DNA from 3 places in the Rahnella aceris genome. Region 1 is predicted to be linked to each of the others. Evidence: predicted binding sites of a transcription regulator. Region 1 holds the regulator's gene; each other region holds the start of a gene.
What was found. The regulator sigma-54, encoded in region 1, starts transcription at its own class of promoters, with help from an activator protein. The targets are predictions, from matches to a motif close to GTTGGCACANNTTTCGCTNT.
Positions count from the first base shown of each region.

Region 2: a site for sigma-54 is predicted at 1,808-1,827, ahead of glnA (glutamate--ammonia ligase). Genes of this name have one in related genera too.
Region 3: a site for sigma-54 is predicted at 8,422-8,441, ahead of glnK (P-II family nitrogen regulator). Genes of this name have one in related genera too.

Region 1 is NZ_JAADJV010000002.1:539,658-550,745, forward strand. It holds gene kdsD (arabinose-5-phosphate isomerase KdsD) at 1-564, shown strand, start outside; gene kdsC (3-deoxy-manno-octulosonate-8-phosphatase KdsC) at 581-1,147, shown strand; gene lptC (LPS export ABC transporter periplasmic protein LptC) at 1,144-1,713, shown strand; gene lptA (lipopolysaccharide ABC transporter substrate-binding protein LptA) at 1,691-2,248, shown strand; gene lptB (LPS export ABC transporter ATP-binding protein) at 2,255-2,980, shown strand; gene rpoN (RNA polymerase factor sigma-54) at 3,082-4,515, shown strand; gene hpf (ribosome hibernation promoting factor) at 4,539-4,826, shown strand; gene ptsN (PTS IIA-like nitrogen regulatory protein PtsN) at 4,925-5,407, shown strand; gene rapZ (RNase adapter RapZ) at 5,475-6,329, shown strand; gene npr (PTS phosphocarrier protein NPr) at 6,326-6,598, shown strand; gene GW591_RS14855 (BglG family transcription antiterminator) at 6,624-8,543, opposite strand; gene dagF (2-dehydro-3-deoxy-phosphogluconate aldolase) at 8,760-9,500, opposite strand; gene GW591_RS14865 (DgaE family pyridoxal phosphate-dependent ammonia lyase) at 9,497-10,624, opposite strand; gene GW591_RS14870 (amidohydrolase/deacetylase family metallohydrolase) at 10,614-11,088, opposite strand, start outside.
Region 2 is NZ_JAADJV010000008.1:104,280-115,367, forward strand. It holds gene typA (ribosome-dependent GTPase TypA) at 1-1,536, opposite strand, end outside; gene glnA (glutamate--ammonia ligase) at 2,008-3,417, shown strand; gene glnL (nitrogen regulation protein NR(II)) at 3,670-4,719, shown strand; gene glnG (nitrogen regulation protein NR(I)) at 4,727-6,139, shown strand; gene hemN (oxygen-independent coproporphyrinogen III oxidase) at 6,204-7,577, opposite strand; gene yihI (Der GTPase-activating protein YihI) at 7,765-8,316, opposite strand; gene yihA (ribosome biogenesis GTP-binding protein YihA/YsxC) at 8,896-9,546, shown strand; gene GW591_RS24315 (spot 42 RNA, inhibition of DNA synthesis) at 9,685-9,732, opposite strand; gene polA (DNA polymerase I) at 9,897-11,088, opposite strand, start outside.
Region 3 is NZ_JAADJV010000001.1:2,528,867-2,539,954, reverse strand. It holds gene GW591_RS11600 (SgrR family transcriptional regulator) at 1-1,656, opposite strand, end outside; gene cof (HMP-PP phosphatase) at 1,849-2,670, shown strand; gene GW591_RS11590 (PLP-dependent cysteine synthase family protein) at 2,841-3,884, opposite strand; gene GW591_RS11585 (Lrp/AsnC family transcriptional regulator) at 4,005-4,460, shown strand; gene GW591_RS11580 (SmdA family multidrug ABC transporter permease/ATP-binding protein) at 4,597-6,369, shown strand; gene GW591_RS11575 (SmdB family multidrug efflux ABC transporter permease/ATP-binding protein) at 6,329-8,161, shown strand; gene glnK (P-II family nitrogen regulator) at 8,503-8,841, shown strand; gene amtB (ammonium transporter AmtB) at 8,927-10,216, shown strand; gene tesB (acyl-CoA thioesterase II) at 10,357-11,088, opposite strand, start outside.

The sequences.
Region 1 (11,088 bases):
GATGTTCACCTTTGTGTAAAAGTGCCCAAAGAAGCCTGCCCGCTGGGTCTGGCACCGACCAGCAGCACCACGGCAGTGCTGGTGATGGGCGATGCACTGGCCGTCGCACTGCTTGAAGCACGCGGCTTCACACCGGAAGATTTCGCCCTGTCACATCCTGGCGGAGCACTGGGTCGCAAGCTGTTACTGCGCGTCAGCGATATCATGCACACCGGGGATGAAATTCCGCACGTCAGCCGTGAAGCTTCGTTGCGGGATGCGTTGCTGGAAATCACCCGAAAAAATCTGGGCATGACGGTTATCTGCAACGATTTGATGAAAATCGAAGGGATCTTTACCGATGGGGATTTACGACGCATCTTTGATATGGGCGTCAACATCAATACGGCATCGATTGCGGATGTGATGACGACAGGCGGTATCCGCGTGCGTCCTTCACTGCTGGCAGTTGATGCGCTGAATTTAATGCAGGACAAACACATCACTTGCGTGATGGTTGCTGATGGTGACCAGTTGCTGGGTGTGTTACATATGCACGATATGCTGCGCGCTGGCGTAGTTTAATTGAGGAATTCCCTGAATGAGTAATAGCGCAGCCCTGGTGGAAACCTGCTACGGTCCGGTCAGTGCGCAAGTGCTTGAACGGGCAAAAGCAATCCGCCTGCTGATTTGCGATGTCGATGGCGTTATGTCTGATGGCCTGATCTATATGGGAAATCAGGGAGAAGAGCTGAAAAGTTTCAACGTTCGCGACGGTTACGGTATCCGCTGCCTGCTGACATCCGATATCGAAGTCGCGATTATTACAGGCCGCAATGCGAAATTACTGGAAGATCGCGCTAAAACTCTGGGCATACGCCACTTGTATCAGGGGCAATCTGATAAGCTTTTGGCCTTCCGCGAACTGTTAGATACACTGTCTCTGCGGGCCGAAGAAGTGGCGTACATTGGTGATGACCTGATTGACTGGCCGGTGATGGCCGAAGTGGGTCTCTCTGTCGCGGTTCAGGATGCACATCCTGTTCTGTTACCGAAAGCGCATTATGTTACCCGTATCGCGGGTGGACGTGGTGCAGTACGCGAACTGTGTGATTTGATTCTGCTGGCGCAGGGTAAGCTGGAGGACGCCAAAGGGCTGTCGATATGAGTAAAGCAAAACTTTGGATTATTCTGGCGCTGACTGCCATCGTTCTGGTGCTGATTGGCTGGTCATTATCTGACAACAGCGATGATGTTCCGCAAGCGGTCAATGATCAGGATCCGACTTACCAGACGTCCCACACCGTTACGATGGTGTATGACCCGATGGGCAGCCTGACGTATAAACTGGTTTCAGACCAGGTAAAATATTACACCGCTGATCAGGTGTCATGGTTTACCAATCCGGTCGCGACCATGTATGACAAGAACAAAGTAGCCACCTGGGTATTGCGTTCTGATAAAGCGAAACTGACTCAGGATAAAATGCTCTATCTTTATGGGCATGTGCAGGCAGACAGCCTGACACCTGAGACATCACAGCTGCAAAGAATCAAAACGGACAATGCACGGGTTAACCTGACGACACAGGACGTTGCCTCAGACGATGAAGTGACGTTGTATGGTACAGGTTTTACATCTAACGGCATGAAAATGCGTGGTAATCTGCGTGACAAAACAGCAGAGCTGATCGAAAAGGTAACGACCTCTTATGAAATTCAAAGCAAAAAATAAAATCCGTGATCTCCTGATCGTCAGCTCATTGTTAGCCGTCAGCGTTCCGGCATTTGCCTTAAAAGACGATACAACGAAACCGATCACCATTGATTCAGCAAACCAGGCGCTCGACGTCAATACCAATACCGCGACCTTTACCGGCAATGTGGTCGTCAATCAGGGTACGATCCAGGTTAAAGCCGACAAAGTGGTCGTCATCCGCCCGCAGGGGGTTTCCGGTAAAGAAGTGGTAGAAGGTTACGGCAACCCGGTGACGTTCTACCAGATGCAGGATAACGGTAAGCCGATTAAAGGCCATGCACAGAAAGTCCGCTACGAAGTGGAAAATGACCTCGTCACGCTGACCGGCAACGCTTACCTTGAGCAACTGGACAGCAATGTGAAAGGCGACCGTATTACCTATCTGGTACAGAAACAGCAAATGGAAGCCTTTAGTGATAAAGGTAACCGTGTGACGACCGTTCTGGTACCTTCGCAGCTGCAACAAAAAACGCCTGCAGCGGGCGGCCAGCCGACCAAAAAGAGTAACTGATATTTTATGGCTAAATTAATCGCAGAGAATCTGGCAAAGGCATACAAAGGCCGTAAGGTCGTTGAAGATGTCAGTCTGATGGTCAACTCGGGTGAAATCGTCGGGTTATTAGGGCCAAACGGTGCGGGTAAAACCACCACCTTTTACATGGTCGTGGGCATCGTCCAGCGCGATGCGGGCCGCATTATCGTTGATGATGAAGACATCAGCCTGCTGCCGCTGCATACCCGCGCCCGTCGCGGTATTGGCTATCTTCCGCAGGAAGCCTCCATTTTCCGTCGTCTGAGCGTATTTGATAACCTGATGGCGGTGCTGCAGATCCGTGACGATCTGACCAAAGAACAGCGTAATGACCGCGCTAATGAATTAATGGAAGAGTTCCATATTTCTCATTTGCGCGATAACCTCGGTCAGTCACTGTCTGGTGGTGAACGCCGTCGTGTTGAAATTGCCCGTGCACTGGCAGCGAACCCTAAATTCATCCTGCTGGATGAACCGTTCGCCGGGGTTGACCCGATTTCCGTTATCGACATCAAAAAAATCATTGAGCATTTACGTGACAGCGGCCTCGGCGTACTGATCACTGACCATAACGTTCGCGAAACACTCGACGTTTGTGAACGCGCGTATATCGTCAGTCAGGGGAAATTGATCGCCCACGGCACGCCAGCCGACATTCTTGCTGATGAACAAGTTAAACGTGTTTATCTTGGTGAAGAATTCCGTCTGTGATCTGTGCCGCCGGAACCGTGCCTGTTTCAACCTACACTGAAACAGGCCGTCTCTGACAGAAGTGTTGCCGTTTTCACTCATCAACGGAATTAAGCCAAGATATGAAGCAAGGTTTGCAACTCAGACTCAGCCAACAACTGGCAATGACTCCTCAGTTACAACAGGCCATCCGCTTGTTGCAACTATCCACGCTTGAGCTCCAGCAGGAGATCCAACTCGCGCTGGAGAGCAACCCTCTGTTGGAACAAACCGACCTTCATGAAGAAATCGACTCGGTAGAAACCACCGACAGCGAAGGGTTAGACACCCGCGAGGCACTCGAGCAGAAAGACATGCCGGAAGAGTTGCCGCTGGACGCCACCTGGGATGAGATTTACACCGCAGGCACGCCGTCAGGCACCGGCAATGATTACAGCGACGATGAGCTACCGATTTACCAGGGCGAAACCACGCAGACACTTCAGGATTACCTGATGTGGCAGGTCGAGCTGACGCCGTTCTCTGATACCGATGCCGCGATTGCCACGTCAATCGTCGATGCAGTGGATGACACCGGTTACCTGACCGTCTCCCTTGACGACATTCTTGAAAGCGTCGGTGATGAAAATGTCACCATGGACGAAGTCGAAGCCGTACTTAAGCGCGTTCAGCGTTTTGATCCGGTGGGTGTCGCCGCCCGTGACCTGCGCGACTGCCTGCTGATCCAGCTTTCTCAATATGCGACTGACACGCCTTTCATCACTGAAGCCCGTCTTATCATCAGCGAACATCTCGATTTGCTGGCGAACCATGATTTCCGCGCACTTATGCGATCAACCCGGTTAAAAGAAGATACACTGAAAGGAGCGATGCTCCTGATCCAGTCTCTTGATCCGCGTCCGGGCCAGTCTATCAACACCGGCGAATCCGAATACGTGATCCCGGATGTGCTGGTGCGTAAAGTGTCAGGTGTCTGGGCGGTAGAACTCAATTCCGACAGCATTCCGCGTCTGAAGATTAACCAGCAGTACGCCGCGATGGGGAATTCCGCACGCAGCGACAGCGACGGGCAATTTATCCGCAGCAATCTGCAGGAAGCCAAGTGGTTAATCAAAAGCCTGGAAAGCCGTAACGACACGCTGTTGAAAGTGACGCGCTGCATCGTTGAGCAGCAGCAGGCGTTCTTTGAACTGGGTGAAGAATTTATGAAACCTATGGTACTGGCAGATATTGCCAGTGCCGTGGAAATGCACGAATCGACGATTTCACGTGTGACGACGCAGAAGTTCCTGCACAGCCCGCGTGGCATTTTCGAACTGAAGTATTTCTTCTCCAGCCATGTCAGTACAGACAGCGGTGGCGAGGCATCGTCAACCGCGATCCGGGCGCTGGTGAAGAAATTAATCGCAGCGGAGAATCCTGTAAAACCGCTCAGTGACAGTAAGTTAGCGACCCTGCTTTCCGATCAGGGAATTATGGTTGCGCGTCGGACTGTCGCCAAATACCGAGAGTCTTTGTCCATCCCGCCCTCAAACCAACGTAAACAGTTAGTTTGACCTCAACAGAGAAGGAAGACATTATGCAGCTCAACATTACCGGACATCACATTGAGATCACGGATCCCCTGAGAGAGTTCATCACGTCGAAGCTGGCTAAGCTTGAGCAGTATTTCGACAGGATTAATCAGGTGTATGTGGTGTTGAGCGTGGAAAAGGTGCAGAAAGTAGCGGAAGCCACTTTGCATGTGAACGGAGGCGAATTACATGCCACCTCGGAACATCAGGATATGTACGCAGCGATTGACGGACTGGTTGATAAACTGGCCCGACAGTTGAATAAACATAAAGACAAACTGAAACAGCACTGACATTCATGTAGCCAACCCTGTGCTACAAACCTTCGGGCATCGGCTTGTGACCTTCGGGAAACGAGCCGATATAGCTTTAAGGGTGAAACAGCGCAAAAGTGAAAGATGACATGATTAACGATACTGCAATGCAATTAACGTCGGTGCTTAATGCCGAATGCACCAAAAGCGGCGTTCATTGCGCCAGCAAAAAACGCGCACTGGAAATCATCAGTGAGTTGGCCGCCAAACAATTAAATTTGTCGCCGCAGGTGATTTTTGACGCCATTTTGACCCGTGAACGTATGGGGAGCACCGGGATCGGTGCCGGGATCGCCATCCCGCACGGTAAGCTGGAAGAAGACACTTTACGTGCCGTCGGCGTATTCATTCAGCTTGAACAACCGATTGCTTTTGACGCCATCGATAATCAGCCGGTAGATTTGCTTTTTGCCTTGCTGGTACCGGCAGATCAATGTAAAACCCATTTACATACATTATCTTTAGTCGCTAAGAAATTAGCTGATAAAACAGTGTGTCGCCGTCTGCGTGGCGCGCAAAGTGACGAAGAACTGTTCCAGATAATGACTGAAAACGAATAAATTGCTGATTCCCGGTACAGTGCCGGGAAAATGAATTCTGCACACTGAATGCCAGGGGAGTGACACCATGGTGCTGATGATTGTCAGCGGCCGTTCCGGTTCCGGGAAGTCGGTTGCCCTACGGGCACTAGAAGACATGGGTTTTTACTGTGTGGACAACCTGCCGGTGGTGTTATTGCCGCAGCTTGCCCAGACCCTTGTTGAACGTAATACATCAGCGGCCGTCAGCATTGACGTCCGTAACATGCCGGAAACACCGGAAGTTTATGAGTATGCGATGTCACAACTGCCGGAGAGCTTCTCACCGCAGTTGTTATTCCTTGATGCCGACCGCAATACTCTGATCCGCCGCTACAGCGACACCCGTCGTCTGCACCCGCTTTCCAGCAAAAATCTGTCCCTCGAAAGTGCCATTGATGAAGAAGCCGATCTGCTCGAACCACTGCGTTCGTCTGCGGATTTGATCATCGACACCTCCGAAATGTCCGTGCATGAACTGGCAGAAATGCTGCGTACCCGTCTGCTGGGTAAACGCGAGCGCGAACTGACGATGGTGTTCGAATCCTTCGGTTTCAAACACGGCATTCCGATTGATGCGGATTATGTTTTCGATGTGCGTTTTCTGCCAAACCCGCACTGGGATCCGAAACTGCGTCCGATGACAGGCCTTGATAAGCCGGTCGCGGCGTTCCTTGACCGTCATACTGAAGTGCACAACTTTATTTACCAGACCCGCAGCTACCTCGAACAATGGCTGCCGATGCTGGAAACGAACAACCGCAGCTATCTGACCGTCGCCATTGGCTGTACCGGCGGTAAACACCGTTCGGTCTATATCGCAGAGCAACTGGCCGACTATTTCCGTTCCCGCGGGAAAAATGTGCAATCCCGCCATCGCACGCTGGAAAAACGCAAATCATGACGGTGAAACAAACGGTAGAAATCAAAAACCGGTTGGGTATGCATGCCCGCCCGGCAATGAAGTTGTTTGAACTGGTGCAGAGCTTTGAATCAGAAGTGATGCTGCGCAACGACACGGGCATTGAAGCGGAAGCCAGCAGTGTCATCGCGCTGCTGATGCTCGATTCCCCGAAAGGTCAGAAAATCGAAATCGAAGCCACCGGCCCCGATGAAGAACAGGCATTGACGGCAGTGGTAAATCTGATTAATTCAGGTTTTGATGAAGACTGATAATTAACGCACTCTTTGAGCCGTATTAAATGCGGCTTAAACAGTCGATTGCAATGGCCTTGAAACTCTCAAAGTTTTCGCTGCTCAGCAGACGGCTCATTGAGCGTTCCCGCACAAACGTCACGAACAAATCGTAAATCGCCATCGCCTCTTCATAATCTGCCTTGCTGATTGCCAGCAGGAAAATCACGTGTGCTGTCTCCCCTTCTCCCCACGCAATGCCCTGCGGAGAGAGCAACGTTATCACCACGGTTTTCTTCGCCAGCAGCCCCAGCGAGTGCGGCAGCGCAATCCCTTCCCCCAGCATGGTCGAGACAATTTCCTCGCGCTCAACCACCGACGGATAAAACGCCTGATCGACGTAGCCTTCGGCTTCCAGCTGAGAGCACACATGGCGGAATAACTCCGCCTGCGTCATCGGTTCATCGATGATCATGAAGTGTTTTTCGTCGAAGAATTTTTCCAGCATATAAGGCCGGGTGCGATCAACCAGTACCAGCTTGCCAAGCTGCTCCATCTGGTATTCGGTCGGGAATGGCGACAGCACCACCACCGGTTTATTCTTCTCGCTGATGCGGGCGTTGGAGATGATGAAATCTTCGTCGATGTGTTCCAGTTGTTCGTAATCCCGCAACGTCACCACCTGTTTCATCACCAGCTGCGGATATTTGCGGCTAATCTGCGCCTGAATCATACGGATGGTCGAATTGCCGGTGTCGCATACCAGCATCACCTGCGGATGTCGCTGATAACCGATGTTGTAATGCCGCTCCAGCCCGACGCCGATATGCAGCACAAGAAACCCAATCTCGTTTTCACTCAGGGTGTACGGCGTGTATTTCCCCCAGCTCGACACCGCCGCCAGCGTGACGTCATACGCCATCGGGTAATGCTGTTTGATGTTGTTCAGCAGCGGGTTGGGGATATTAATCTGGTATTTCACCCGCGTAATCATGGTTTTGATATGCGTCAGCAGATCAGCGCGCAGCTGTTTATCACCTTGTAAATCATAACTATAGTGCGAATTGATATACGACAGGATGTAATCGACCAGCGATTCGTCATCGTCAGCATTAATGTCCGTTGGCAGGATTTGCTGCACGCGACGCGCGGCGATATTCACCCGCAGATAAGCTTCTTCAGAGGCCGGAATTTCCTTGCCCACCAGACTTTTCAGCTCCGCAGCCAGCCGCACAGAAACGTGTTTGACCGCCGGGTCACCGTCTTCAGCATCAAAATCAGTCAGCGGATAACCGCCGGCAATGCGTTTAATGGCCACCGCGCAATAGAGAATCAGATATTGTTCACCTTCGTCGGTCAGTTGAATAGAAGACTGCGTCAGAAGCTGATGCATAAAGCGCGTCAGCGGCACCAGCGCTTCCGACTCCAGGCTTTCCGCCTTCAGCAGCGGATTGGCCTGTTCTTCGGCATCGAGCTGGAACAACAAGTCGGTCAGGCAGGCGCGGATTGCCAGCTCCGCACCAAACAGCTTCATGCCATAGCGCGGCTTGGTTTCAATATTCAGATGATAGCGGGCCAGATGCTCCCTTACCTCAGCCATATCATTTTGCAGGGTTCCCCGGCTGACAAACCATTCATCAGCCAGATCTTCCAGCTTTAATGAAAAAGCTGAGGTCAAAAAGCGGATCAGCAGCGTCTTCACCCGCTCTGCGGCCGTACGCGGCGTCGGATTCGGTTTACGTTGTGTCGACTGCTGTAACGACGAGAACAGGCTCTGATCATCAACGCGCAGCTGATACCCGCTGCCACGGTTGTGTACGAAGGTCGCGCCATAGTCCGCGATGATTTCATTAAGCGCAGTGATATCCGCACGGACCGTCCGCGTCGACACCGACAGGCGTTTTGCCAGTTCATCCTGAGGCAGCGTTTCGGTTTGCAGCGCATCAAACAGTTGCGCCAGACGTTGATTGGGAAATCTCACCATTGTTCTTCCATATTATTCCGGCTACGGCGCGATCACCCTTTACGACGAACTGCCGACCGCCACAGAGTCATCGATAAACGCGGTTTGCCGTTTTCGGCAAATACCTTGAATCAGGTGATGTTATCGCTTCGTTGATTGATTGCGTAAATATATTTGCCATCCGGTAACAACATCAGTGTGCCCGGACGGCTTACCGCGCAGGAAAGGTCAGAACCTTCAGCCCACCAGCTTTTTGACGCTGGCCAGCAGGGTTTTCACATCGTCAGGACGGGTGTTACCGGTGGCGCTGTCGATAATCGAGCTGTAGATATGCGGGATGATTTTAGTGACGCCCGCCGCCAGCGCGATTTCCATAATCGGCTCGAAGTTTTCTAAATCGATACCGCCGGTCGGTTCCAGCCAGAAATCCTGTTCCGCACAGGCACGGGCCACGGCAGCGAATTCATCACGGGTTTTCAGGCCACCCATCGGGAAATATTTCACCGAGCTGCCGCCCATATCTTTCAGCAGCGCAATGGCGGTTTCCACCGGCACGATGGCGTCCGCAGAAGCAGAACTCAGCGGTCCGGTATTGATCTTCACAAAGCCGGGTTTACCGGTGGGTGAAATCAGACCGTTGACCACGCTGTCGTTTTGCCCAAGCATTCCACGGCTGGTACCGACGCCGGTAAAGACCTGATTGACGTGCTGCGGCTGAACCTGCGCTGAAATCTGGCTGACCATCAGAGACTGACGCGGATCGCCCGCGCCTAAACCGACAGACAACGCGTTTTCAATCAATGCGGCATACTCTTTCATGTCCGCCACCGCACTCGCGACGTCTGGATAATTTTTGGAAAGCACACCGACCAGTACATGACCTTCTGCCGCTTCATAGATATCACGGGCATTGTCTTTCGAGCCCGCCAGCACATTCAGGCACACGCGGTCACGATAGAAATTTGGGGTCAGCTTCATGCTTTGTCTCCGCTGAAAAGTTGTTTAAAACGTTGTGCGACGATGGTGAGCTGCGGCGGCGTCACGCTGCGCACATCGACTTCGATCTTGCCTTCGTTGGCGCGGTAGCCACGGAAATAAATCGCGATATCGCCGTTTTTCATGGCGTCCACAATGGCTTTGGTTTTCCAGCCCAGTACCGCTTCATCGAAAGTGATTTCCGTACGGGCGATATCACGTCCGGCGCTGTCCCAGACCACGCGTCCGGTAACACCGCTGATTTCATTCAGGCTGGCGATAAATGGCGTCATCTTGTCGACCATTTCCTGCCCGGTGGTTTTCGGCAAGGTGAGATAGCTTTCGATAGCCTGCGTCAGGCCAAGAATGCCTTCTTTGCCGACTTTCATCGCACGACCAATCCCGCCCGATTGCAGTTTTACCCATTCGACATACTGTTTTTTGCCGAGCACCAGCCCGCTGGTCGGCCCTTCGATGGCCTTCGCGCCACTGTAAATCACCAGATCCGCACCCATCTCGTAATAACAGGTCAGATCTTCTTCCGCGGCGGCATCGACGATCAGCGGCACATTGTGCTTACGCGCCACTTCAGCGGCTTCCGCAACCGACAAAATGCTTTTCTGCACTGAGTGGTGCGATTTTATGTACATGATTGCAGCGGTACGCGGGGTGATGCAGGCCGCGAGTTGTGCGGCAGAACATTCGTTGGCATAACCGGCTTCTACCACCTTGCCACCGCCCATCGTCACCATCGTCGCGACCGGTGCACCGAAATTCACGTTATGGCCTTTTGGCAGAACGATATCGTGCGGGATTTCCAGTGGCGCGGCGTGCAGGTTTTCCAGCAGCCAGGCGTCATCTTTGACGATCACCGCCGCCACAGATTGCGCGATCCCGGCAGAAGCGCAGGAAACCACCACCGCGTTTTCGACGTTTAGCAGTTTCGCGATGTAAGCGCCGGTTTTGTTCACCAGATCTTTCATCTCAAAGTAATGATTCAGACCGGTATTCACCACTGCTGCGACTTCTTCACGCGGCGTGGAAACGCCCAGCGCTGTCATACGACCGGAAGCATTAATGACTTGTTTTAACTGGTACTTTTCATACAGCGATTGTTCAGAAGACATGAGCAGATTTCCCTTCTTCGGTTAACAGAGTGACGCCCGCGACCACAGCGGCCAGAGGCACCAGCAAACTTTCGCCTTTCACGGACTGTCCTTCGGAATCGATAAACACCTGCGGCGCCTGACGGAGTTCGAACAGGGTCAGATCGGCGTCGGCACCGATTTGCAGACGACCTTTGGCAGGAAGACGCAGCGCATCAGCGGCATGCGATGTAACGCAATCAATCACCTGCGGCAATGTCAGGCCGACGCTGAAGAATTTCGACATCACCGTCGCCAGGCTGTGCACCGGCCCGTTGAGGCGATTGCGGCAATAAATATCGGAACTGATGGTGTGCGGCAAAATGCCCTGCTTAATGGCCAGCTCTGCCACTTCAAAGCTGAAACTCGCGGTGCCGTGACCGACATCCAGCAGCACGCCACGGCTGAGCGCCCGCTTAACGGAATCACGCAGCACGCCTTCCGGC
Region 2 (11,088 bases), on a different contig from region 1:
CAGGAACAATTTACCGCGGTCTTGCAGGCTGAACAGTGCGAACGCAACAGCTTTACCCTGACCGTTGGAGATCAGCACGCCGTTCTGACGCTGGCCGATTTCGCCCGGACGAACGTCATCGTAGTGGCTGAACGTGGAGTACAGCAGACCGGTACCGGAAGTCATGGTCATGAATTCGGTACGGAAGCCGATCAGGCCACGTGCTGGGATCAGGTAATCAAGACGGATACGACCTTTACCGTCTGGGATCATGTCTTTGACATCGCCTTTACGCTCACCCATGGCCTGCATAACAGAACCCTGGTGTTGCTCTTCGATATCCAGTGTCACGTTCTCGAATGGCTCTTGCATGCGGCCATCGATTTTACGGTTGATTACTTTAGGACGGGAAACCGCCAGCTCGAAACCTTCACGACGCATATTTTCGATCAGAACCGACAGGTGAAGTTCACCACGGCCTGAAACACGGAATGCATCAGCATCTTCAGTTTCTTCAACACGCAATGCAACGTTGTGCACCAGCTCTTTGTTCAGACGGTCAAGGATCTGACGTGAAGTCACATACTTACCTTCTTTACCACAGAACGGAGAGGTGTTTACGTTGAAGTACATGGTTACTGTTGGTTCATCAACGCTCAGCGCAGGCAGAGCTTCAACATTCGCCGGATCACAGATTGTGTCGGAAATGTTCAGTTCGCCCAGGCCGGTGATTGCGATGATGTCGCCCGCTTCAGCAACGGTGGCTTCGATACGCTCAAGACCCATGTGGGTCAGAACTTTACCGACTTTACCGTTGCGGGTTTTGCCTTCGCTGTCGATGACAGTGATTTGCTGGTTAGGCTTAACGGTACCGCGTTTGATGCGGCCGATGCCGATGACGCCAACATAGTTGTTGTAGTCCAGCTGAGAGATTTGCATCTGGAACGGTGCTTCCATCTCAACTTGTGGCGGAGATACGTGGTCAACGATCGCCTGGTACAGCGGGGTCATGTCTTCGGCCATATCGTTATGGTCGTTACCCGCGATACCCATCAGTGCTGATGCATAGATGATTGGGAAATCGAGTTGTTCGTCGGTTGCGTCCAGGTTTACAAACAGGTCGAAGACCTGATCGACAACCCAGTCAGGACGCGCGCCAGGGCGGTCAACCTTGTTGATTACCACGATCGGTTTCAGACCATTAGCGAAGGCTTTTTTGGTCACGAAACGGGTTTGCGGCATTGGGCCATCCATTGCATCCACAACCAGCAGCACCGAGTCGACCATTGACATCACACGCTCTACCTCACCGCCGAAGTCGGCGTGTCCTGGGGTATCCACGATGTTGATGCGGTAGTCTTTCCAATTAATGGCGGTGTTTTTTGCGAGGATGGTAATCCCACGCTCTTTCTCCAAATCGTTGGAGTCCATTACGCGTTCAGTGGCTTCTACACGCTCTCCGAAAGTACCGGATTGTTGCAGCAGCTTGTCGACCAGGGTGGTTTTACCATGGTCAACGTGGGCAATAATGGCGATGTTACGCAAATTTTCGATCACAGCTTTGCCTCAGGCATTAGAAATAGCGCGCTATTGTACACGTATTAAGCGAGGTTCTAAACAAGATCACAAGGATCTTGTTGAAACAACTTATGGATGGCTACTTTGTGATCCCTTTCACGGTGCAAAAAGACCACTGAACCATTATGACGCACCATTATAGTGCTTTCACTCTCACAGTTAGCACCATTTTAGTGCGAGAATTCCGTTATGGTGCATACTTGTCGAGTGCAAAAGCCCTGTAAAATGGCGTTGTTTGCATTTTCTCAAAGTTGGCACAGTTTTCGCTAATAGTTTTTAGAGTAAAAGTTTTTTAGGGTAAAAAATTTTTTACAGGGTGAAGAGCCTGACCAGACAAATAATAGCGCTGTTCAGTCTACACGCCAGTTCCAGTAAGGCTGTTATTTCCAACTAAAGACCAAAAATGGTTATTCGTTCCACGACGATAATGAGAAATTCGGGAGAACTAGTATGTCCGCTGAACACGTTTTGACGATGCTGAATGAGCATGAAGTGAAATTCGTAGATTTACGCTTCACTGATACCAAAGGCAAAGAACAGCACGTCACCATTCCTGCGCACCAGGTTAGCGCTGACTTCTTCGAAGAAGGCAAAATGTTTGACGGCTCTTCAATCGGTGGCTGGAAAGGCATTAACGAATCTGACATGGTCTTGATGCCAGATGCGAGCACTGCTGTTCTTGACCCATTCTACGAAGAAACTACCCTGATCATTCGTTGCGACATCCTTGAGCCAACCACGCTGCAAGGTTATGACCGCGATCCACGTTCTACCGCAAAACGTGCAGAAGATTTCCTGCGCTCTTCCGGTATTGCGGACACCGTTCTGTTCGGGCCAGAGCCAGAATTCTTCCTGTTTGATGATGTGCGCTTCGGCAGCAGCATCTCCGGTTCTCACGTCGCTATCGATGATATCGAAGGCGCATGGAACTCAAGCACCAAATACGAAGGCGGCAACAAAGGCCACCGTCCTGCAGTAAAAGGCGGTTACTTCCCGGTTCCTCCGGTCGACTCCTCTCAGGATCTGCGTTCTACCATGTGTCTGACCATGGAAGAAATGGGTCTGGTTGTTGAAGCTCACCACCACGAAGTGGCAACCGCTGGTCAGAACGAAGTGGCAACCCGCTTCAACACCCTGACTAAAAAAGCTGACGAAATCCAAATCTACAAATACGTGGTTCACAACGTGGCTCACGCATTTGGCAAAACTGCGACCTTCATGCCAAAACCAATGTTTGGCGATAACGGTTCAGGTATGCACTGCCACATGTCTCTGTCCAAGAACGGTAACAACCTGTTCGCTGGCGACAAATACGGCGGCCTGTCTGAAATGGCACTGTTCTACATCGGCGGTATCATTAAGCACGCTAAAGCAATCAACGCCTACGCTAACCCGACCACCAACTCCTACAAGCGTCTGGTCCCGGGCTACGAAGCGCCAGTAATGCTGGCTTACTCTGCGCGTAACCGTTCTGCATCCATCCGTATTCCACACGTATCAACGCCTAAAGCGATGCGTATCGAAGCACGTTTCCCTGATCCAGCGGCTAACCCATACCTGGCGTTTGCTGCACTGATGATGGCTGGCCTGGACGGTATCATCAACAAGATCCACCCTGGCGATGCGATGGACAAAAACCTGTATGACCTGCCACCGGAAGAAGAAGCAGAAATTCCAAAAGTTGCAGGTTCACTGGAAGAAGCCCTGAACGCACTGAACGAAGACCGCGAGTTCCTGACCCGTGGTGGCGTGTTCACTGACGACGCTATCGATGCTTATATCGGTCTGCGTAAAGAAGAAATGGACCGCGTGCGCATGACTCCGCATCCGGTTGAGTTCGAACTGTACTACAGCGTTTAATTTTTCGATTAAACCGGACTCAGCGCTCGTCTTCGGGCTGGCGCTGAGGGTAATACCCGACTGAAGGCCTGTGTTCACAAACCCTTCAGCGTCAAAATTAAGTAAGACGATTTATATTTGTTGCCGTGGAAACTTTCAGCCCATCTCCGGATGGGCTTTTTTCTCCACACTCTTTCCTGCTCAACCCCTCTGACCCGTGATTTCACCGGGTAGCGAGATAAAATGCACCAATCAGGTGCGGGAGACTGCGGTATGGCAACTGGCAAACTGCCCGATGCTGGGCAGATCCTGAATTCCTTAATCAACAGCGTTCTGCTGTTAGACGACGAATTGGCTGTGCATTATGCCAATCCGGCAGCTCAGCAGTTACTGGCGCAAAGTTCCCGAAAGCTTTTTGGCACCCCTTTGCCAGAACTGGTGGGATATTTTTCGCTGAACATCGAATTAATGCGTGAAAGTCTGACAGCCGGACAAGGCTTTACAGACAGTGAAGTGACGCTGGTCGTAGACGGCCGCGCGCATGTGTTGTCGCTGACCGCACAGATGCTGCCAGAAGGTTTCATTCTGGTGGAACTGGCGCCGATGGATAATCAGCGCCGCCTGAGCCAGGAACAATTACAGCACGCTCAACAGGTTGCTGCGCGTGATTTGATCCGCGGTCTGGCACATGAAATCAAGAATCCGCTCGGCGGGTTGCGTGGCGCAGCACAATTATTATCCAGAGCGCTGCCCGATCCGGCCTTGCTGGAATATACGAAAGTCATTATTGAGCAGGCTGACCGTCTGCGTAATCTGGTCGACAGATTGCTGGGCCCGCAACGTCCGAGCCAGCATGTGACACAAAGTATTCACCAGGTTGCGGAACGGGTTTGCCAACTGGTCTCGATGGAGAAGCCGGATAACGTTCAGCTGGTGCGGGACTATGATCCGAGCCTGCCTGAACTGGCGCACGACCCCGATCAGATAGAACAGATTTTGTTAAACATCACCCGCAACGCATTACAGGCGCTGGGGGAGGAAGGCGGCACAATTACATTACGCACGCGTACTGCTTTCCAGATTACGTTACACGGCGTGCGTTATCGTCTGGTGGCCCGTATCGATATTGAAGATGATGGCCCCGGCGTACCGGCGCATTTGCAGGACACCCTTTTTTACCCCATGGTCAGTGGCCGCGAAGGGGGCACCGGTTTGGGCCTGTCCATCGCGCGCAGTTTGATTGATCAGCATTCGGGTAAAGTTGAATTTAACAGTTGGCCAGGACATACCGAATTCTCGGTATTCCTGCCTATTCGCCAGTGAGGTTCTTATGCAACGAGGGATAGTCTGGATCGTCGATGACGATAGCTCCATCCGCTGGGTACTTGAACGTGCGCTCACTGGAGCCGGTTTGACCTGCACCACGTTTGACAGCGGCAATGAAGTGCTTGATGCCATTGCGACTCAAACCCCTGACGTTTTGTTATCAGATATCCGTATGCCCGGGATGGACGGTTTAGCGCTGTTAAAGCAGATTAAACAACGTCACCCGATGCTTCCGGTCATCATAATGACAGCGCACTCCGATCTGGATGCTGCAGTCAGCGCCTATCAGCAAGGTGCGTTTGATTATCTGCCAAAACCGTTCGACATTGATGAAGCCGTGGCACTGGTTGAACGAGCCATCAGTCATTATCAGGAACAACAGCAACCGGCACGCAGCCAGCCTGCGAGTGGCCCGACCGCAGACATTATCGGTGAAGCGCCCGCTATGCAGGACGTATTTCGCATCATCGGCCGTTTGTCCCGTTCTTCAATCAGCGTGCTGATTAATGGGGAATCCGGTACCGGTAAAGAGCTGGTCGCTCACGCCTTACACCGCCACAGCCCGCGCGCCAAAGCGCCCTTTATCGCGCTGAATATGGCTGCTATCCCGAAAGACCTGATTGAGTCCGAATTATTCGGCCACGAGAAAGGGGCGTTTACCGGCGCCAACACCGTCCGTCAGGGACGTTTTGAACAAGCCGATAACGGCACGCTGTTCCTCGATGAAATCGGGGATATGCCGCTTGATGTGCAAACCCGTCTGCTTCGCGTGCTGGCAGATGGCCAGTTCTATCGTGTTGGCGGTTATGCGCCGGTAAAAGTGGACGTGCGTATTATCGCTGCGACTCACCAGAATCTGGAGCTACGGGTTCAGGAAGGGAAATTCCGCGAGGATTTATTCCACCGCCTGAACGTTATCCGCGTCCATCTGCCGCCGCTGCGTGAACGTCGTGAAGACATCCCGCGTCTGGCACGTTACTTCCTGCAAGTCGCGGCTAAAGAGCTGGGTGTGGAAGCAAAAAACCTGCATCCGGAAACAGAAACGGCACTGACGCGATTGCCATGGCAGGGCAATGTGCGCCAGTTGGAAAACACCTGCCGCTGGCTCACCGTCATGGCGGCGGGTCAGGAAGTGCTGATTCAGGATTTACCCAGCGAACTGTTTGAGACCTCGGCCCCTGAAACCGGTGGTCAGAGTCTGCCAGACAGTTGGGCGACATTGCTGGCACAATGGGCAGACCGTGCGCTGCGTTCCGGTCATCAAAACCTGCTGTCAGAAGCGCAACCTGAAATGGAACGTACATTACTGACCACGGCGCTGCGCCATACACAGGGACATAAACAGGAAGCGGCACGGTTGCTGGGCTGGGGGCGAAATACCCTGACCCGAAAACTGAAAGAACTGGGCATGGAATAAAAGTCCTCGCACCAGACAGCAAAACAGCCGCTTATGCGGCTGTTTTTATTTGCAGAGCAGACTGTCAGATAACGCGGGAGAATTGTTGCTGGCGCACCTGACGTCGCAGATAAATATCAAAGCACATACAGATATTACGGATCAGCAAACGCCCGCGCGGTGTCACCTGAATATGTGTGCCACTCACCTCAACCAGCCCGTCTTCAGCCAGCGGCTTCAGCAGTGCCAGATCATCAGCAAAATAATCGGTAAAACGAATGTCGTAACGCTGTTCGATATCAGCAAAATTCAACTCAAAATGGCAGATCAGAGATTTAATGACATCACGACGAAGGCAGTCATCATTCGTCATTTCCAGACCCCGCCATAAGGCATGTCCCTGCTCTTCCACATGAGCGTAATAGGTTTTGATATCTTTTTCGTTCTGCGCGTAGGTATCGCCGAGCATGCTGATGGCCGAAACGCCCATTCCCAGCAAATCACTGTCGCCCTGTGTGGTGTAGCCCTGGAAATTGCGGTGCAATTTTCCTTCGCGCTGGGCAATCGCCAGTTCGTCTTCAGGGCGAGCAAAGTGATCCATCCCGATAAAGCGATAGCCGAAACCGGTCAGTGAAGCGATGGTTTCCTGCAAAATTTTCAATTTCTCTTCCGCGCCAGGCAAATCAGCATCTTTGATTTTGCGCTGAGCGGCGAACAATTTTGGCATGTGCGCATAATTGAACACACTCAGACGATCAGGGTTGAGCTCTGCCACACGCTGCAGCGTGTAAGCAAAACTTTCTGCCGTTTGTTTCGGCAGACCGTAAATCAGATCGATATTAGTCGAGTTGAAACCCAGCGCCCGGGCGCGTGCAATGAGGGCAAAGATGAAATCTTCATCCTGCTCACGGTTAACCAGAAGCTGCACTTCTTTGTTGAAATCCTGGACCCCCATACTCAGGCGGTTAAAGCCTTCGCTGCGCAGATGGTCAAGCACATCAAGCTCAATTTCACGTGGATCTACCTCCAGTGACATTTCCGCGTCGGGCAGGATATCAAAGTGTGCCCGCAGAAGGCCCATCAAACGGCTTATCTGCGCTTTATCGAGGTAAGTCGGAGTACCACCGCCCCAATGCAGCTGACTGACCTGACGACCTTTAAAGAGCGGTGCACGGTGACTGATCTCTTTTTCAAGCACGTTGAGATATTCTTCGGCTTTATGCTGCTGGCGGGTCACCAGTTTATTGCAGCCGCAGAAGTAGCAGAGCTTATGGCAGAAAGGAATGTGCACGTACAATGAGAGCGAGCGTGCCGGATAACGGGCAGCCGCATTTTCGAAAGCGGTATTATCGTAGCGTTCACTGAACTCAAGTGCTGTTGGATAGGATGTGTATCGCGGACCCGAATAATTGTATTTCTGGATCAGCGCTAAATCCCAGACGGTAGTCTGTTCTGACATGGGGTACTCACTCCTTCCGGCGTCGGATGCGACCGGTTCGCTTTACAGGCAGGCTTTGAGCCTGCCGTGCAAAGGTCGCTCTGCGCAAACGTGCTTTGGTTTTCGATAACCGGCGTAGTTTACCGAATAACCAAAGCAGATAACATGCAAAGAGTAAGGCTATTGCCGGGATGACCCAGCGCATAGCTTAGAAACCCTCTTTTGGATTTCCGCGCTTGAGCAACTGCATCATGTCTTCGTTTTTCACTTCTTCTTCGTCATCTTCATCTTCGCCGAGTTCGATGCCGAGGATTTCCATCAGAACGTCGATGCGATCAAGTGTCTGATCAACATAAGCCTGATCTTCTGCGCTTAATGCTTTGCCATCGTCGATGAGATCCAGCAAAGAATCCAGACGCTCATCATTTTCGAGTAACGTCAGTTCTTCTTCCGGTGTCATCTTAGGTTTTGCATCTTGCTTCGGCTGTGCGGCTTTTTTAGCTTTCGCTGCATTGTTCGTAACGGTCTCAACGATCAAAGGCACGGCTTTTTTGCTACCGATACGCGGATCGGCTTTTTTCGTGCCCGCGCCGCTTTGGTTCTGAGCCGCATCCGGATTGGCGCGTGAGCCTGCTTTATGGCCACGGCGCTTGTTGTCACGCTTGCGTTCGCGCGCTTCGATATCAAGCTCGACACGACTTTTCTTCTTCGTTTTAGCTGTCGCGGTATTGGCGCGCGGTGCTTTCGCTGGCTGTTTCATGGCATCTGCTCTTAGGTGTGTACATTTAGTATAGATTTGCGCCGGAATCTAGCAGAAAGCGGGCAAAGAAAAAAGGCAGCAAGGTAACCTTGCTGCCTTTTTCTTTCCTTCCTCAGAAGGATATTCATCAAATACTTTCCCTGTATAGCATCAACGTCCCGGTTTTTCCTTTGCCTTTCAGAGCCTCCGGCTCCGTTCATCCTTAAATCGCGATGCATTTCCCGTGATCCCTGAATGCAATTTTCGTCCCTGTTTCCGTTCTCGCCTTCACCGCGTAAGAAATACTTTACCCGACTGGCACAAAGGCTCAAGATACCCGCCAGCCGTCTTGTCGATTTCATAACGACATCAATTTTATCTTATTGAAATTGAATAACATTAAAAAATTCGGCGACAAAACAAGCGAAATAACCCGCATCATGAATAGCAAATGTCTTACATCATGAAGGCAATTTCCCCCGCCTTCATCTCTGTGGTCCCTTCGCCTCATCATTCGGATTTTAAAAACACGAACGCATCTCGGCTGTGTTGCAGTTATAATCGCCAGCCAGATACTCATGCCTCACGGAGACGCACGCTTTGACCAGCCAAACTTACAACTATCATATGACCCATTTCGTCATGAGCGCCCCGGATATCCGGCATTTGCCATCTGACGCAGGCATTGAAGTCGCATTTGCTGGTCGTTCAAACGCCGGCAAATCCAGTGCGCTGAATACCCTGACACAGCAGAAAAGCCTCGCGCGTACCAGTAAAACGCCTGGCCGTACTCAGCTCATCAACCTGTTCGAAGTGAAGCCGGGCATCCGCCTGGTCGACTTGCCGGGTTATGGCTACGCGGAAGTACCGGAAGAAATGAAGCGCAAATGGCAGCGCGCGCTGGGCGAATATCTGCAAATGCGTAACTCCCTCAAAGGTCTGGTTGTGTTGATGGATATCCGCCATCCGCTTAAAGATCTCGATCAACAAATGATTCAGTGGGCAGTTGATGTGGGTACGCCGGTCATGTTGCTGCTGACTAAAGCCGACAAACTGGCTTCAGGCGCACGTCAGGCGCAGATAAAAATGGTCCGTGAAGCGGTGAAAGAATTCATGGGTGATATTCAGGTAGAAGCATTTTCCTCACCGAAGAAAATGGGCGTGGATAAACTGAGTGACAAACTGAACACCTGGTTCAGCGAAATCCCGCCGGAAGTGCAGGAAGAAGAGCTTTCTAACGAAGGCGAATAGTAGCGCCCCGGGAACGGGGAAATGTAAGTAAAGAACAGAAAGGGGTGACCGCAAGGTTGCCCTTTTTTATGGGTATAACGCTATGAAAAATCCAATAAAAAACGCCCCAGACATAAATGCCTGGGGCGGCTAAAATATTCAGCCAAATCCGATTACGTGAAGTAAAAGGTCTGAAAGATAGAACATCTTACCTCTGTACCCTACGAGAGAAACTTTACCCTATTTTCTGACGGGGAAAAAGAACTTTTTGTAGTTTACTTACACAAAAATCGCGGATTATGCGATCACTCTCATGGTATGAGCACATAATCCTGTAGCTTAATTACAAAAAAAGCTTAATAACTATTCACTTAGTGAGCCTGATCCCAGTTTTCGCCAGTGCCCACATCTACTTTCAGTGGAACGGCCAGCGTCATGCTTGCTTCCATAAGATTACGGATTTTTTCGCTTGCCACTTCCACATCATCTTTATGCACTTCAAACACCAGTTCATCGTGTACTTGCATGATAATGCGAGCACGCGGCGCATCCGGTTGTTTCAGCCAGTCAGCGACGCTTATCATCGCACGCTTGATAATATCCGCAGCCGTTCCTTGCATCGGGGCGTTGATCGCTGCACGCTCCGCACCTTTACGGCGCATGGCGTTACTGGACTTAATGTCTGGCAGATACAGACGGCGACCATCCAGCGTTTCAACGTAACCCTGCTCAGACGCCTGAGTGCGGGTGCGTTCCATGTATTCCAGCACGCCCGGATAGCGCTCAAAGTACAAATCCATATAACGCTGGGATTCTTTGCGCGGAATATTTAGCTGGCGCGACAGACCAAAGGCGCTCATGCCATAAATCAGGCCGAAGTTAATCGCTTTCGCACTGCGGCGTTGCTCACCGGATACTTTCTCCAGCGGCGTACCGAAGACTTCTGCGGCAGTCGCGCGGTGGATATCTTTCCCCTCGGCGAACGCTTTCAGCAAACCTTCATCCTTAGATAAATGCGCCATGATACGCAGTTCAATCTGCGAGTAGTCGGCAGCGAGAATAATGTAGTCTTTCGGCGCGATAAACGCCTGACGGATGCGGCGACCTTCGTCATTACGCACCGGAATATTTTGCAGGTTTGGATCACTGGAAGATAGACGCCCGGTGGCAGTCACTGCCTGATGATAAGACGTGTGCACACGTCCGGACTGCGGATTGATCATCAATGGCAGTTTATCGGTATAGGTCGATTTCAGTTTTGCCAGACCACGATATTCAAGAATGACTTTTGGCAGCGGGTAATCCAGAGCCAGCTCAGCCAGAACTTCTTCATTAGTCGATGGCGCGCCACCCGGCGTTTTCTTCAGAATCGGTAATTTCTGTTTTTCATACAGAATGGCCTGCAATTGTTTGGTCGAAGACAGGTTGAAAGGTTCTTCTGCCAGTTCATGTGCCTTGTTTTCCAGCTCATTCAGACGGATAGCCAGTTCTTTTGAGTGGGCGGCGAGGATATTCTGATCAATCAGAACGCCAGTGCGCTCGATATGAGACAGCACAGGTACC
Region 3 (11,088 bases), on a different contig from region 1:
GCCCCATGCGGTGAGTTGCACACCGCTGATGCGCGGTGGTGCGCTGACCTGATACTGATAGTTAAACAACGGTGTGACGATGGCCGACTGCATCCACTGAAATAAATGATCGCGCAGTTCGTCCGAGCGATGGTTCTCCAGCGGGATTTGCTGAATAGCGGCCAGGCGCTGTTGCTGGCAAACATAATCTTTTTCGCGCAGGATCCCCGGCCAGAGCGGATCTTGCTGTAACCAGTTCTCCAGTGAGGCATCGGGAGATTCGCCAATCAGACGATCACCGAGAAGCAGATCGGCCCAGCCCAGCAGTGCATCATCTTCCCAAAGTCGCCCGGCATGATATTTAACCTCCAGTGCACAATCTTCTTCCGCCAGCTTTTCCTTTAGTGCCTGCGCCACCAGCTCAAATTCAACCGGCGGGTGAAACAGCAATGTCAGCTTTTCAGGCAATGGAACATCAGCATCGTCATGCAAAGGTATTGGCCAGCCAGGCAACATTTCTTTGCTGGCTTTCACCAGATCATGATCGATAGGCAAATTATCCAGCATGCCGCTGCGCTGGATCAGACGGACGATTTTACGCGCCTGAGCCTCATTCAATACGCCACGTTTCAGATTGGCGGCGATGTAGCAAAATCCCAGGCTGGTGCTGCGTCTGACCGGTTTCACGCGCGATAATTCATCCTGTTCACCCAAAATGATCCTGACCGGATGCTGGCAGCTGACATTGCTTTTTTGTGCAAAGAGTTGCGGTGTGATCCAAAATTCAATAGCCGCCAGATAAGGATGCTGTAAGGCGTACAACGTATGTTGTTCAAGCCTGATCAGTTCAGGTGAAAAGGTAGTCAGACGAAAAGGACCCGCGCCGATATGTGGATTATCGGGATGGGATAACAGGCAGTTAAGGTCGGCAAACCGGTGCGCCAGCCAGTAATCGGGTTTATCGAGATCAAACTGCAGACAAAGTGCGTGCGGCTGAGACAATCTGCTCACGCAAGCCAGATTATGTTTACTGCGCGGTGAGTTTTGCAGTTGTTCAAAGCGCGCCATTAATTGCGCGGTCTTCAGTGGTTCTCCGTTATGCCAGAACAACTGACTACGCAGGAAAAATTGCCAGGTTTTGCCGTTATTACTGATTTGCCAGTGATGGGCCAGATCGGGCTGGGGGGCTGAATTTCCCGGAATAAAACGCGTCAGTCCTGCATGAATAGTATGGGCAAGATGTTGCTCGGCACGGCCGGTCAACGTCAGCGGATCTAAAGGCTGGAGAGGGCGATAATAGGGTATACGCAGCGTGGGCGCATCTTCCTGCCATTGCCCGCCCAAATGCGGCGCCAGCAGTGCATTGAGATGGCTCGGATCCAGCTGGCTTAGCTGCAACGCGGCCGAATGTTCGCCATTTTTCAGCAACTCCTGCAAACAGGCTCCCCGCAATTCTTCGGGGGTTTTCAGGCAGCAAAGTGACGCACGCTTCCCGCGACCTGCTTGGGATTGCCAGTCAATCCAGCCCGCATCCTGAAAGTGTTTCAGCAACGTTCGGGTATGACGTTCACTGCAACAGAAAATCTCAGCCAGTTCGGCCACGGTAAATTGAACCGGAACTTGTCCGGTCTTCAGGTATAAACGCTGAAATTGATTAAGCCGGTTTTGCAGGCGCACGGTAAATACGGAACCTTATTTTTGCTGTGAATTAACCTGTTCATCATATCGTGCGTATGGTGCGCTGGCTTGCAGCGAAGAGCCAGAGTGTGAGCTAAAACCGGAACAGTATTCACAAACTGTTCACTATTAGTTCCGCAAATCGCAGTCCATACTTTGAGGGTGAAAATCATTCCTTTTCTGAGAGAAAATATGTTCCGTTTAGCTGCATTTGATATGGATGGCACTCTGCTTTTACCCGATCACACGCTGGGCGAAAAAACACTGGCAACATTGCGTCAGCTGGCTGAAAAGCCGGTAAAACTGACGTTTGCCACCGGCCGTCATTATCTCGAAATGAAAGATATTCTGGCGAACATCGGACTGGACGGTTTTCTGATCACCGGAAACGGCACGCGAATTCATGACTTGTCCGGGCACCGGTTGCATGCCAGTGACTTGTCCGAAGATTGTGCACACGAGCTTTTGCACACACAATGGGATACACCTGCCAGCCAGCATGTATTCCGTGATGATGGCTGGTTTACGTCTCTGGACGATCCGGATTTGCTGATCCCGCATCAGTTCAGCGGCTTCCGCTATCAGTTACAGGATCTGCGTTTATTGCCTGATTCTGGTAACAGCAAAGTGTGTTTCTGCGCACCGCATGAAACCTTGCTGGCGCTGGTACCCCAACTGGAAGCGCATTTCGGCCCGCGTCTTGACCTGTGTTTTTCAGCGGCAGATTGTCTGGATGTGCAGCCCGCAGGCAGTAATAAAGGCAGTGCTCTGGCGCTTCTCACTGCAGGTCTGGGGATCGATATGTCTGAATGCATGGCATTCGGCGATGCCATGAACGACAAGGAAATGCTGGAAAGTGTCGGGATGGGGCTGATTATGGGCAACGCTTTGCCGGTGCTGAAAGAACAGGCCTCTCATTTACAAATCATCGGACATTGCCGTAATCAGGCTGTGTCTCACTTTTTGCAACACTGGCTGCACACTCCACACCTCACCTATTCCCCCGAATATTAAGGTATTGCAGCAAGCCGGGTTCACTTTAACTGTCCCGGCTTTTTTCCCCTTCATCCTTCGAACTACAACTGCGTTAGCTGCATTCTTTCACCCGAATCACTTACTCTTGTAAGCTCATCGGGATTCATTCATTTGCTGCCTTGTTGTAGTTCGAATGATTTCGAGGATATTCAGTTGAGACCTTCCAGTTGTGCAGCGTAAACGGAAATATCCCCGATATTCTTCGCTACCCAGTTGTCATCAAAGTAGGTATTCAGATAACGTTCACCGCTGTCGCAAAGCAGGGTAACGATCGAGCCGGTTTCACCTTTCTCGCGCATTTGTTTTGCCAGTTGCAATGCCCCCCACATATTGGTTCCCGTCGAGCCGCCGACTTTTCTCCCCAGTACCTGTTCAAGCCAGCGAACGGTAGCAATGCTTGCAGCATCAGGTACTTGCATCATGCTGTCAATGACGTCGGGGATAAATGAGGGTTCGGCGCGCGGGCGGCCAATGCCTTCAATGCGGCTGCTGCATTGAGCGGTAACGCTGGCATCACGTTGCTGAAAGTAATCGTAAAAGACAGAGTTTTCCGGATCCACCACGACCAGTTCGGTATCGTGCCCCTGATAGCGGATGTAGCGGCCTAGCGTTGCGGACGTTCCGCCGGTACCCGCACTCATCACCAGATAACGCGGCACCGGATACGGTTCGCGGGACATCTGACGGAAAATGCTGTCTGCAATGTTGTTGTTTCCGCGCCAGTCGGTGGCCCGTTCTGCGTAGGTGAACTGATCCATATAATGGCCGTTCAGCTCTTTAGCGAGCTGCTCTGAGGCAGCATAAATCTGACCTGAGTTTTCGACAAAGTGGCAGCGACCACCATAAAACTCAATTTGCTGAATTTTGCGCGGGGCTGTACAGGCGGGCATTACGGCAATAAAGGGCAGGCCCAGCAGACGCGCGAAATAGGCTTCGGAGACAGCGGTACTGCCCGAAGACGCTTCAATAATCGGCGTATTTTCGCGGATCCAGCCATTGCACAGGCCATATAAAAACAATGAGCGTGCCAGACGATGTTTCAGGCTGCCGGAAGGATGCGTGCTTTCATCTTTGAGATACAACGAAATTCCAGGAAAGTCGTTCAGCGTGAGACGAATTAAATGTGTGTCGGCTGAACGTTGATAATCGGCGTCGATTTCTTTAATGGCGTGAGTGACCCAGGAATTGCGCATGTTGCAGGCTCATTTAAGTGTTTTGATGAGATAAAGAATAACGTAATCACCAGAGAAATAAGTTACTCTTTGACCCATGGATCATCTTATTTGGAGAAATACTTTCTCCTGGAGTGCGGTATGGTAGATAAAATTGACCTCAGGCTTTTATCGCTGCTACAGCGGGATTGCACCCTTTCTCTGAACGAGCTGGCTGAGGCCGTCAACCTCACCACCACCCCCTGCTGGAAAAGAATAAAGCGCCTTGAAGATGACGGGATTATTTGCGGAAAAGTGGCGTTACTTGACGCTGAGAAACTGGGACTTAGCCTGACAGCATTTGTGCTGATTAAGACCCAGCATCACAACAGTGAGTGGTATCAGCGATTTGTTCAGCAAGTCGAAGCGTTTCCAGAGGTGCTGGGTTTTTACCGGATGGCGGGCGAGTACGATTATTTGCTGCAAGTTCAGGTCTCCGATATGAAAAGCTACGATAACTTTTACAAGCGACTTGTGAATGGCATTCCAGGACTGAACGACGTGACCTCAAGTTTTGCGATGGAGCGCATAAAATCGACCACCGCATTGCCGATTTAATGCAAAAGTTGCAGTAAAAAGTTTCATCAGAAACCCCTGTTAACTCTGGTATCCTTGTCGGCCTGAAGAGAAAATTGGTCTTTCTGTCGCCGGTTTAACTCAATAAAATTATTATTATTTGTATGGAAAACACTGCGTGAGATTGTTTGCACAATTAGGCTGGTACTTCCGGCGTGAATGGCGCCGGTATTTGGGTGCCGTCGCCTTACTGGTCATTATCGCCGTTCTGCAATTACTGCCGCCAAAACTGGTGGGCGTAATTATCGATGGTGTTACGTCAAAACAAATGTCTTACGGCGTGCTTTTTGCGTGGCTTGGCCTGATGCTCGGCACGGCTGTTGTGGTGTATCTGCTGCGTTATGTCTGGCGCGTGCTGCTGTTCGGCGCGTCTTATCAGCTTGCTGTTGAACTACGACAGGATTTTTTCCGTCAGCTGAGCCGTCAGCATCCCGCTTTTTATCTGCGCCATCGCACCGGTGATTTGATTGCCCGTGCGACTAATGACGTCGACCGGGTGGTGTTCGCTGCGGGAGAGGGCGTGCTGACGCTGGTCGATTCGCTGGTCATGGGGCTGGCGGTACTCATCGTTATGGCAACGCAGATCAGCTGGGAACTGACGTTATTGTCGCTGGTGCCGATGCCGGTAATGGCGATCATTATCAAGCGATATGGTGATCAACTTCATTCCCGTTTCAAAACCGCACAGGCGGCGTTTTCCTCGCTTAACGATCAGGCGCAGGAAAGCCTGACCAGTATCCGTATGATCAAAGCTTTTGGCCTGGAGAATCATCAGTCATCGCAGTTTGCTGATGTGGCTGCGGATACCGGTGCAAAAAATATGCGTGTCGCGCGTGTTGATGCCCGCTTTGATCCGACCATCTATGTCTCTATCGGTATGGCAAACCTGCTGGCCATCGGCGGCGGTAGCTGGATGGTAGTCAATGGCCACCTGACGCTGGGTGAACTCACCAGCTTTGTGATGTACCTTGGCCTGATGATCTGGCCGATGCTCGCGCTCGCCTGGATGTTTAACATTGTCGAACGTGGCAGCGCGGCTTACAGCCGTATCCGTAGCCTGTTACAGGAAGCCCCGGCTGTTGTTGATGGCACAACACCGTTACCGGCAGGCCGCGCGACGCTTGAGGCTCACATCAACGATTTCCATTATCCGGAAAATAGCCACGCTGCTTTAACGACCGTTACTTTTTCCCTGCAACCAGGGCAAATGCTGGGGTTATGCGGTCCGACAGGTTCCGGTAAAAGTACGCTGCTTTCACTCCTTCAGCGCCAGTTCGATGTCACTGACGGTGACGTGTCCTATCACGGGTTATCCCTTAAAGAAATCCAGCTTGATGACTGGCGTGCCCGGCTGGCAGTTGTCAGTCAGACGCCTTTCTTGTTCTCAGACACTGTCGCGCAGAACATTGCGCTCGGAAGGCCTGATGCCACGCAGGAAGAGATTGAAGAAGCCGCGCGTCTCGCCAGCGTTCATGATGACATTCTGCGATTGCCTCAGGGATATGAAACTGAAGTCGGCGAGCGCGGCGTCATGTTATCGGGTGGTCAGAAGCAGCGTATTTCGATTGCGCGCGCATTGCTCCTCAAAGCCGAAATTCTGATCCTGGATGATGCTTTATCCGCCGTTGATGGCCGGACGGAGCACCAGATTCTGCACAATCTGCGTCAGTGGGGAAATGACCGTACGGTGATCATCAGCGCACATCGTCTCTCTGCACTGACCGAAGCCAGTGAGATTCTGGTCTTCAGCCAGGGGAGTATTTCGCAGCGTGGCAATCATGACCAGCTTGCTGCCGAAGCCGGCTGGTACCGCGATATGTTCCGTTATCAGCAATTAGAAGCTGCGCTGGATGATGTGTCACAGGAAAAGGAGCCGGAACACCGTGGCTGAACCCAAAAAAATTAAAATTCAGAAGCTTTGGCCAACGCTAAAGCGCCTGTTGAAATACGGGAAACCTTACCGCAAGCCGTTGTCTTATGCGGTTCTGATGTTGTGGATTGCAGCGGCAGCGGAAGTGACCGGCCCTATATTAATCAGCTTCTTTATCGATCACTACGTGGCTAAAGGTGAAATGCCGTGGGGGAAAGTCAGTTTGCTCGCGCTGAGTTTTATCTTCCTGCAATTCCTGGCAGCAAGCCTGCACTATTTTCAGGCACTGTTGTTCAACCGTGCTGCGGTGGGGGTCGTCCAATGCTTGCGCACCGAAGTCATGGATGCGGCATTACGGCAACCGTTGAGCGCATTTGATACACAGCCTGTAGGTCAGCTGATTTCCCGCGTGACTAATGACACGGAAGTTATCCGTGATCTGTATGTGACCGTGGTGTCGACAGTCTTACGCAGCATCGCCCTGATTGGTGCGATGCTGGTGGCGATGTTCAGCCTCGACTGGCGACTGGCATCGGTGGCAATTTGTATCTTCCCGGCCGTATTTGTCGTGATGGGGCTGTACCAGATTTACAGTACGCCGGTGGTGCGCAAAGTACGCGCTTATCTGGCGGATATTAATGATGGCTTCAATGAAGTCATCAACGGTATGAATGTGATTCAGCAATTCCGTCAGCAGAAAAGGTTTGGCGAACGACTTGCCCGCGCCAGCCAGTCGCACTACCTGGCCCGCATGCAAACGCTGCGACTGGAAGGATTTCTGTTGCGTCCTTTGCTCAGCTTATTCTCGTCGTTGATTTTATGCGGTCTGCTCATTCTCTTTGGATTCAGTGCCGAAGGTTCTGTGGGCGTTGGGGTTCTGTACGCCTTCATCAATTATCTCGGACGGCTCAACGAGCCTCTGATTGAACTGACCTCACAACAATCGATTATGCAGCAGGCAGTCGTTGCCGGTGAACGTATCTTTGATTTGATGGACAGGACGCAACAGCAATACGGGCCAGACGAAAAGTTGCTCACCAGCGGCGAGATTGACATCAAAGACGTCAGCTTTGCTTACCTCCCGGATAAATGGGTGCTGGAAAATATTTCCCTGCACGTGCCTTCGCGCGGTTTTGTGGCGTTGGTTGGACATACCGGCAGTGGTAAAAGTACGCTGGCAAATCTGCTGATGGGTTATTACCCGTTAAACAAAGGTGAGGTCAGGGTTGACGGACGTAACCTCGCCGACTTATCGCACACCAGCCTGCGCAAAGGTATTGCAATGGTTCAGCAGGATCCGGTGGTTCTGGCAGAATCCGTGTTCGCTAATGTCACGTTAGGCCGTGATATTGATGAAGCGCAGGTGTGGCACGCGCTGGACATTGTGCAGCTCTCACCGCTGGTACGCGAAATGCCCGAAGGTTTGAATACGCGTCTGGGAGAGCAGGGCAATAATCTTTCTGTCGGGCAGAAACAATTACTGGCGATGGCGCGCGTTTTGGTGCAGGCACCGGAAATTCTGATCCTTGACGAGGCAACGGCCAATATTGATTCCGGCACCGAGCAGGCTATTCAGCGTGCATTACGGGCTATCCGGCAGCAGACTACGCTTGTGGTTATCGCACATCGGCTTTCGACGATTGTGGATGCCGATAATATTTTGGTATTGCACCGTGGCCAGGCTGTTGAGCAGGGTAATCACTTGCAACTGCTGGCAGAAAAAGGCCGGTATTATCAGATGTATCAGTTGCAACTTGCCGGACAGCAATTGGCTTCTGCCGGACAGATTATGCCTGCAACAGAAAACGCATAATCTTTGCATCGGTGCCGTATCCCTGCGGCACCGGCTTTCTTCTTTCTCCGTTTTTCATTTCCTGTTTTTCTTTTCCCCGCACTGTATTCATGCAGGCAGAACCCTTTTTCAATTCGGGTGCACTAAAAAGCAGCGGTGAGCACTTAAATGGTGCGTGTGCTGCTGTGCTGCATATGGCATGACAACTGTGCGCCTGGTCACGATTATTCTGAAAATGCCGTATTACGCGGGAATTGCATGAATCTGCGCCCGATTTCAACTCTGGCACATCCTTTGCTTTATCCAATCCGTATCGGGCGCGAATCCTCTCGCGGCAAGCCCTTAATTCGAGGAGTGGCACAATGAAGCTGGTTACTGTGGTGATCAAACCTTTTAAGCTGGAAGACGTGCGTGAAGCGCTGTCTGCTGTTGGAATTCAGGGGCTGACCGTAACGGAAGTTAAAGGTTTTGGCCGTCAGAAAGGTCATGCCGAACTTTACCGTGGCGCGGAATACAGCGTGAACTTTCTGCCAAAAGTAAAAATCGACATTGCTATTGCAGACGATCAGCTTGATGAAGTGATCGATGTGATCAGCAAAGCGGCCTATACCGGCAAGATCGGTGATGGCAAAATTTTCGTTGCTGAATTGCAACGTGTTATCCGTATTCGTACTGGTGAAACCGACGAAGCAGCACTGTAATTTCAGGCTTTTATCTCTCATACCAATCGGTTTGAGATAAATCAGATTAGAAAAAACAGTTTTGAGAAACAGGGGTGGGTTAATAATGAAAAAACTTTTATCCATGATGGGGCTTGGTGCCGTGGCTTTGCTGCCTTCGCTTGCCATGGCAGCAGCGCCAGCAGCGGCAAACGGTGCTGATAACGCCTTTATGATGATTTGTACCGCGCTGGTATTGTTCATGACCGTACCGGGCGTGGCGTTGTTCTACGGTGGCTTACTGCGTTCTAAAAACGTTTTGTCCATGCTGACTCAGGTTATTGTCACCTTTGCTCTGGTCTGCGTGTTGTGGATCCTCTACGGCTACAGTCTGGCCTTCAGCGAAGGTAACGCGTTCTTCGGTGGTTTCAGTAACGTCATGATGAAAGGCATCGGCCTGGACTCCGTGACAGGCACCTTCTCCCAGATGATCCACGTTGCTTTCCAGTGCTCATTTGCCTGTATCACTGTGGCGCTGATCGTGGGCGGTATCGCTGAACGTGTACGTTTCTCAGCGGTTCTGATTTTCACTGTGATCTGGCTGACTTTCTCTTACATCCCGATGGCTCACATGGTGTGGGCAGGCGGTTTCCTGGCTGCTGATGGTGCGCTGGACTTTGCCGGTGGTACTGTTGTTCACATCAACGCCGCTATCGCAGGTCTGGTGGGGGCTTATCTGCTGGGTAAACGTGCCGGTTTCGGTAAAGAAGCTTTCAAACCACACAACCTGCCAATGGTCTTCACTGGTGCATCAATCCTGTATGTGGGTTGGTTCGGCTTCAACGCAGGTTCTGCAAGTGCAGCAAGCCCTGTTGCCGCGTTGGCTTTCCTGAACACGGTGATTGCAACGGCTGGTGCAATCCTGTCCTGGACACTGGTTGAATGGATGGTGCGTGGTAAACCTTCACTGCTGGGCGCAAGCTCCGGTGCTATCGCAGGTCTGGTCGCTATCACACCTGCATGTGGTACGGTCGGCGTGGGTGGTGCTCTCATCATCGGTCTCGTAGGCGGTATCACTGGCCTGTGGGGTGTGGTTACCCTGAAAAAATGGCTGCGTGTTGATGACACCTGTGACGTGTTCGGTGTTCATGGTGTGTGCGGTATCGTAGGTTGTCTGCTGACTGGCGTATTCACTTCCAGCTCACTCGGCGGCGTAGGTTATGCAGAAGGTGTGACCATGGGCCATCAGGTTTGGGTTCAGTTCTTCAGCGTGTGCGTGACATTGGTCTGGTCTGGTGTTGTTGCTTTCATCGGTTACAAAGTGGCGGACATGATCGTAGGTCTGCGTGTTCCTGAAGAACAAGAACGCGAAGGGCTGGATGTTAATAGCCACGGCGAAAACGCTTACAACCAATAATGAGATTTCAGAGAAAGTAGTGCGCTAACTCTCTCATTAATGAGTTAAAAATAATAAAATAATGATGATATGCAAAAGGGGCGATAATGTTATCGCCCCTTTTTAATGCGCCATTTTTACAGGGCGCTCTTTAATGATGATTATTCAGGCTTTCGCTGACGAATAACCCCTTCCTGTACCGTGGAGGCGACCAGCACGCCATCGCGGGTATAAAACTGTCCACGCACAAAACCACGCGCACCGGATGCAGAGGTACTTTCGACGGCATACAGCAACCAGTCATCCATGCGGAACGGGCGGTGGAACCACATCGAATGGTCGATGGTCGCGACCTGCATTCCCGGTTCAAGGAAGCCAATGCCATGGGGTTGCAGCGCCGTAGGCAGGAAATTGAAGTCAGACGCATAGCCCAGTAAATACTGATGAATTCGCAAATCATCTGGCATTTCACCGTTGGCCCTGAACCACACTGCACGGTTAGGCTCTTCGACACTCCCTTTCATCGGGTTATGAAACTTCACCGGACGCATTTCAATAGGCTTATGACCAATAAATTTTTCGCGGAATTTTTCCGGTATCAGATGCGCCAGATTTTTAGCAATATCTGATTCTGATACCAGTGTTTCCGGCGGCGGCACATCCGGCATGGTGTTCTGATGCTCAAAACCACTTTCCTGGCTTTGGAACGACGCCGTCATATAGAAAATCGGCTTGCCATGCTGCACCGCTTTTACGCGGCGGGCGCTGAAACTGTTGCCATCGCGCAGGATTTCCACGTCATAGATAATCGGCTTGCTGCTGTCACCCGGGCGCAAAAAGTAGCTGTGGAAAGAATGGATACCACGTTCCGCCGGGACAGTCTGTTTGGCGGC